2 regions of the Mesorhizobium sp. L2C066B000 genome follow, and region 2 is predicted to be linked to the other one. Evidence: riboswitches for the same ligand, from Rfam matches in the RefSeq annotation. Region 2 holds a riboswitch; the other holds the start of a gene.
The links. Region 2 has a riboswitch for S-adenosylmethionine ahead of X733_RS151390 (O-succinylhomoserine sulfhydrylase). Riboswitches for the same ligand answer to the same signal wherever they lie in the genome.
Positions count from the first base shown of each region.

Region 1: linked by a shared signal. The riboswitch ahead of X733_RS154225 (homoserine O-acetyltransferase) and the one ahead of X733_RS151390 (O-succinylhomoserine sulfhydrylase) in region 2 are both predicted to bind S-adenosylmethionine.

Region 1 is NZ_AYWZ01000003.1:193,896-197,215, forward strand. Features, by position in the region: partial or broken gene X733_RS01000000166120 (DUF1330 domain-containing protein) at 1-62, shown strand, start outside; gene metW (methionine biosynthesis protein MetW) at 70-684, opposite strand; gene X733_RS154225 (homoserine O-acetyltransferase) at 681-1,850, opposite strand; SAM riboswitch at 1,912-1,989, opposite strand; gene hisC (histidinol-phosphate transaminase) at 2,116-3,225, shown strand; gene X733_RS154215 (prephenate/arogenate dehydrogenase family protein) at 3,230-3,320, shown strand, end outside.
Region 2 is NZ_AYWZ01000005.1:54,993-58,312, reverse strand. Features, by position in the region: gene X733_RS151385 (ceramide glucosyltransferase) at 1-112, shown strand, start outside; gene X733_RS151390 (O-succinylhomoserine sulfhydrylase) at 124-1,314, opposite strand; SAM riboswitch at 1,372-1,449, opposite strand; gene X733_RS151395 (2'-deoxycytidine 5'-triphosphate deaminase) at 1,590-2,684, shown strand; gene X733_RS151400 (ABC transporter substrate-binding protein) at 2,786-3,320, shown strand, end outside.

The sequences.
Region 1 (3,320 bases), on a different contig from region 2:
CCGATGTGATCATCGCCGATGGCGTTCAGCACCCGCACAAGGCGACGGACGTGCTGGAATAGGGGCAAACTACCGCTTCAGCAAGAACACCGCTTGCTGGCCGAAGAAATTCCAGAACCACCATGGCATCGACAGGCCGATCTTCTGGCCGTTGCCGTCGAGCGCGGTGGCTTTCTCGACCGAAGCGCCGAGTTCCTCGACCAGGTTGACGAAGTCGCGGATGGTGCAGAAATGGATGTTGGGCGTGTCGTACCAGGAATAGGGCAGGTCCGCGGTCACCGGCATCCGGCCCTTGACGAACAGCGACAGCCGCACCCGCCAGTGGCCGAAATTGGGGAAGGAGACGATGGCGCGGTTGCCGATTCGCAGCAGCTCGTCGAGCACCAGCTTCGGGTTGCGGGTCGCCTGCAGCGTCTGTGACAGGACGACGAAGTCAAAACCCTTGTCCGGATAGAATTCGAGGTCGGTGTCGGCATCGCCCTGGATGACCGAGAGGCCGCGCGCAACGCATTCATTGACGCCGCGCTGTGACAGCTCCAGCCCGCGGCCGTCGACCTGCTTGGTCTCCTGCAGGAGTTCGAGCAGCAGGCCGTCGCCGGAGCCGACATCGAGCACCCGCGACTGCGGCGGTATCAGGTTGGCCACGACTTCGAGGTCGACGCGCTGGCTGCCATTGACGCTCATGAGGCGAGCCCCCTTGCGCGGGCCGCCGAGCCGATGAAGCCCTTGATGGCGGCAAACAGTTCGGGTTCATCGAGCAGGAAGGCATCATGGCCGCGGTCGGTGTCGATCTCGACGAAGGAGACTGAGGCGCCGGCGGCGTTGAGCGCATGCACGATCGAGCGGCTCTCCTCGGTCGGGAACAGCCAGTCCGAGGTGAAGGACACCAGGCAGAAGCGGGTCTTGGTCCCGGCAAAGGCATCTGCCAACCGGCCGCCATGGTCGGCGGCGAGGTCGAAATAATCCATCGAACGGGTCATGTAGAGGTAGGAGTTGGCGTCGAAGCGGTCGACGAATGTCATGCCCTGGTGGCGCAGATAGCTTTCGATCTGGAAATCTGCGTCGAAACCGAAGGTCAGCGCTTCGCGGTCCTGCAGATTGCGGCCGAATTTCCGATGCAGGGCGGCTTCCGACAGATAGGTGATGTGGGCGGCCATGCGCGCCACGGCGAGCCCCTTTTCCGGGCGCTTGCCGTGCTCGAAATATTTGCCGCCATGCCAGTCCGGATCAGCCATGACAGCCTGGCGGCCGACCTCGTGGAAGGCGATGTTCTGCGAGGAATGGCGTGCGCCTGTGGCGATCGGCAGGGCTGAGAAGACGCGCTCGGAATAGCATGACGCCCATTCCAGCACCTGCATGCCGCCCATCGAGCCGCCGAGCACGCAAAACAGCTTCTCGATGCCGAAATGGTCGACCAGCATCAATTGCGCCCGCACCATGTCGCGGATGGTGATGATTGGCAGGTCGAGGCCGTAGGGCTTGCCGGTGGCGGGATTGGTCGAGGCCGGACCGGTGGAGCCGAGGCAGCCGCCGATGACGTTGGAGCAGATGACGAAGAAGCGGTTGGTGTCGATGATCTTGCCGGGACCGATCAGCACTTCCCACCAGCCGGGCTTGCCGGTCACCGGATTGGTGTTGGCGACATGCTGGTCGCCGGTCAGCGCGTGGCAGACCAGGATGGCGTTGGTGCGGGCATCGTTGAGGGTGCCATAGGTGTGGTAGGCGATCTGGAACGGCGACAAAAGCGTGCCGGCGTCGAGCTTCAGCGGCTTGTCAGGGCCAAAACGCAACACCGGGCTCGACGGGCTGTCGGCCTCGTTGTTGGTTTTTGTAGCGCGGAGCGCGGCCATGTGACTCTCCTTGCCCGCCGTCAGGCAATAAAAAAACCGGCAATGCGATCACAAAGCCGGTTACGTCACGCAAACGGCCCTTTAGCGAGTTGTTTAACGTGGCTGCAAGCCGACCGGCCAAATCACCACGGAACTGTTGCGTTCTTCTAGAACTCGTGCGGCCCGGCGTCAACGGCCAGCTATTGCCCGCCTCTCGACATTCGCGGCTACGGCTTGTATTTCCGCTGCGGCCTCCGGACGGAGGCATTCTCGATGGATTTGCGACATGGACAAGACAGCGGACAAGGCACGGCCGACGCCCCGCGCGGGCATTATGGACATCGACGCCTATGTGCCGGGCAAGAGCACGGCACCGGCCGGCGTCGCCAAGGTACATAAATTGTCGTCGAACGAGAACCCGCTCGGCCCGTCGCCGAAGGCGATCGAGGCCGCGCGCGAAGTGGCTGGCAAGCTCGATGTCTATCCCGACGGCACCGCCCGCCGGCTGCGCGAGGCGATCGCCGAGGTGCATGGCCTCAACCCGGCAAACATCATCTGCTCCAACGGTTCCGACGAGATACTTGGCCTGCTGGCGCAGACCTATCTTGCGCCAGGCGATGAGGCGATTTTTACTGAACATGCCTTCATGGTCTACAAGATCTACATTCAGTCGGCGGGGGCCAAGCCGGTTGCTGTGAAGGAAACCCAGGAGCGCGCCGATGTCGACGCGATCCTGGCCGCGGTGACGCCGCGGACCAAAATCATCTTCCTCGCCAATCCCAACAATCCGACCGGCACCTATCTGCCGTTCCAGGAGGTCCGCCGCCTGCATTCCACGCTCCCGGGCAACGTGCTTCTGGTGCTCGACGCGGCCTATGCCGAATATGTCAGGCGCAATGACTACGAGGCAGGTATCGAGCTGGCGGGCAGCGCGCAGAATGTGGTCATGACCCGCACCTTCTCCAAGCTCGGCCTTGGCGGCGCGCGCATCGGCTGGATGTATGGCCCACTGCACATCGTCGATGCCATCAACCGCATCCGCGGCCCTTTCAACGTCAACGCAACAGCGATCGAGGCCGGCATTGCCGCCATCCGCGACCGCGCCCATGTCGAGCGCAGTTCGTTGCACAACGAGACCTGGCTCACCTGGTTGAATGAAGAACTGACGAAGCTTGGGCTGCGCGTGACGCCCAGCGTCGGCAATTTCGTCCTCATCCACTTTCCCGACGACAAGAAGCATTCGGCTGAGGCGGCGGACGATTACCTCACCCAGCGCGGCTATATATTGCGGCGCGTTACCGGCTATGGCTTTCCCAATGCGCTGCGCATGAGCGTCGGCACCGAAGAAGCCAATCGGGGCGTCATCGATGCCCTCACGACATTCCTGAAAAGCTGAAACAATGACAGCACCGATGTTTGAAAAGATCGCGCTGGTCGGCATCGGCCTGATCGGCTCGTCGCTGGCCCGAATCATCCGCCGCGAGGGCCTGG
Region 2 (3,320 bases):
TCCCGCCATCTGGGCGCGCGGCTGGCTGAGCGGCGCCGTCGACTGGCGCGGCAACATCATGACCATCGGCACCAAGACGGCCGAACTGGAAGAGGTTTCGTCGGGAGCGTGACGCCTCGCGGCCTATCCGGCTGCCTTCAGCGCCTGCGCAACGTCCTCCAGCAGATCGTCCGTATCCTCAAGACCGACCGACAGCCTGAGCGTTCCCGGCCCGATGCCAAGCTCGGCGCGAGCTTCGTCGCTGAGGTTCTTGTGGGTGGTGGTCGCCGGATGGGTGATCAGGCTCTTGGCGTCGCCGAGATTGTTGGAGATCAGCACGATGTCGAGCGCGTTCTGCAAGGCGAAGGCCGCCTGCTTGCCGCCCTTGACGTCGAGGCAGATTAGCGTCGATCCGCCTGTCATCTGCTTCTTGACGATGTCGGCCTGCGGGTGGTCGGCGCGGCCGGGATAGATGATGCGGGCGATTTCCGGCCGTCCTGCCAGGAAATCCGCGATCTTGGCCGCGCTTTCAGTCTGCTGGCGCACCCGAACTGGCAGCGTCTCCAGGCCCTTGAGCAGCGTCCAGGCGTTGAACGGCGACAGGCTCGGGCCGGTGTGGCGGAAATAGTCGTGCAAATTCTCGTCGATCCATTTCTTGTCCGACAGGATGATGCCGCCGAGACAGCGTCCCTGGCCGTCAATGTGCTTGGTCGCGGAGTAGACGACGATATGGGCGCCGAGGTGCAAGGGCTTCTGCTGCAAGGGCGTGGCGAAGACATTGTCGACGATCAGCCTGGCGCCGATCGAGGTGGCGAGCGCCGCCACCGCTGCGATGTCGACCACTTCCAGCGTCGGATTGGTCGGGCTTTCCAGGAAGAACAGTTTCGTGTTCGGCCGCACCGCCTTTTCCCAGTTGGCGATGTCGGTGCCGTCGACCAGCGTTGCCTCGATGCCGTATTTCGGCGCCAGCGTCTCCACCACCCAGCGGCAGGAGCCGAACAGCGCGCGCGCCGCAACGATATGGTCGCCGGCCTTGGCGCTGCACAGGAGCGCTGCCGTCACCGCCGCCATGCCGGACGCCGTGGCGCGCGCATCTTCGGCACCCTCCAGCGCGCACATGCGCTTTTCGAACATGTCGACGGTAGGGTTGGCATAGCGCGAATAGATGAAGCCCGGCTCCTCGCCCTTGAAACGGGCCTCGGCAGCCTGCGCCGTCTCGTAGACATAGCCTTGGGTGAGGTACATCGCTTCGGACGTCTCGCCGAACTGGGAACGCAGCGTTCCCCCGTGCACGAGTGCGGTCTGAGGTTTCCAGTTACGCTTCTTGGTGCTCATCGCTTTTGTTCCAGACACAAAAAAACCGGCCGCGAAAGTCGCAACCGGTCCATATGGCCTTGCGGCCCGACGGTCCTTTAGCGACTTGTTTAACGTGGCTGCAAGCCGACCGGCCAAATCACCACGGGATAACGACCCTTTAGACCTCACCTGCGCTTGCGTCAATTGCCGGCTTCATTAAGAGGTTTGTACCAGGCAGGTTCCGCAATAATATCCAGCGGTTTTGCGGCAAGAACCTGCCACAAAGAGACCGACCTTGGAGCGGAGCCAGCCTTTTGCGGCAGACAGGCATTCTTCCCGATCAGGACATTTCCGCGCTGTTTCAGTCCGGCGCGCTGAAGTCGCCGCGCGCGCTCGATGTCGACCAGGTGCAGCCGGCGAGCCTCGATCTCAGGCTCGGCGACAAGGCTTTTCGCGTGCGCGCCTCCTTCCTGCCGGGTCCCGATCATCTGGTGGCCGACAAGCTTCACCGGCTGAAATTGCACGAATTCACTCTCGCCGAGGGCGCGGTGCTGGAAACCGGCTGCGTCTACATCGTGCCGCTGCTCGAAAGCCTGGCGCTGCCCGCAAACGTGTCGGCCTCGGCCAACCCGAAGAGCTCGACCGGCCGGCTCGACATCTTCACCCGGGTGATGACCGATCGCGGCCATGAGTTCGACAAGATCGCCCCCGGCTATCACGGGCCGCTTTATCTCGAAGTCAGTCCACGCACCTTCCCGATCGTCGTACGCGCCGGATCGAGGCTGTCGCAGATCCGCTTTCGCACCGGCAACGCGCTGTTGTCGGAGGCAGAACTGAACGAATTGCACCGCGCCGAGATGCTGGTGGCGACCGAGCCGCCCAACATTTCCGGCGGCGGCATTGCGCTGTCGATCGATCTTGACGGCGACCAGAACGGCCTGGTCGGCTATCGCGGCAAGCATCACACCGGCTTGGTCGATGTCGACAAGCGCGCCGCCCAGGATGCCGTCGATTTCTGGGAGCCGCTCTATAAGAGCGGCGCCGGCGAACTGGTGCTCGACCCGGACGAGTTCTACATCCTGGTCAGCCGCGAAGCCGTGCACGTGCCGCCGCTCTACGCCGCCGAGATGACGCCCTTCGATCCGCTGGTTGGCGAATTCCGTGTTCACTATGCCGGCTTCTTCGATCCGGGCTTCGGCCATTCGGCCTCAGGCGGCACCGGCAGCCGGGCGGTGCTCGAAGTGCGCAGCCACGAAGTGCCGTTCATCCTCGACCACGGCCAGATCGTCGGCCGGCTCGTCTACGAACACATGCTGAAGCGGCCGCAGGCGCTTTACGGCACCGATCTCGGCTCGAATTACCAAGCGCAAGGTCTCAAGCTCTCCAAGCATTTCCGCCCCGCCGGCTGAACCTTCGATCACCGTCAGGCAAAATACTTGCCTGCGCTGCCTCACCATGCTTGGCTGCCTTTCGGTGGCCGGCAAGAGAACGGCGCGCAAGGGGAACCAAAATGCAGATTTCAAGATGGATCATATCGGCAGCGGGCGCTGCCATGCTGGTGATATCGGCCGGCTCGCTGGCTGAGGCGCAGGAGAAATTGAAGATCGGCACCGAGGGCGCTTATCCGCCCTTCAACACCATCACCGCGGACGGCAAGATCGAGGGCTTCGACATCGACATTGCCAATGCGCTGTGTGCGCAGATGAAGGTCGAGTGCGAGATCGTCACCCAGGACTGGGACGGCATCATCCCGGCGCTGCAGGCGAAAAAGTTCGACGCCATCATCGCCTCGATGAGCATCACCGAGGAGCGCAAGAAACAGGTCGCCTTCACCAACAAATACTACACGACGCCGCTGGCGCTGGTGGCGCCCAAGGACAGCGACCTCACTTCCACCGAACCGGCAGCCCTTGCCGGCAAGACGGTGGGCGCGCAGGCCTCGACCACCCAGGCCGACTATGCGCAGGACGCCTATGGCAAGGCCGGCGCCGAGGCGAAACTCTACCCCACCCAGGAAGAGGCGATCACCGACTTGCAGAACGGCC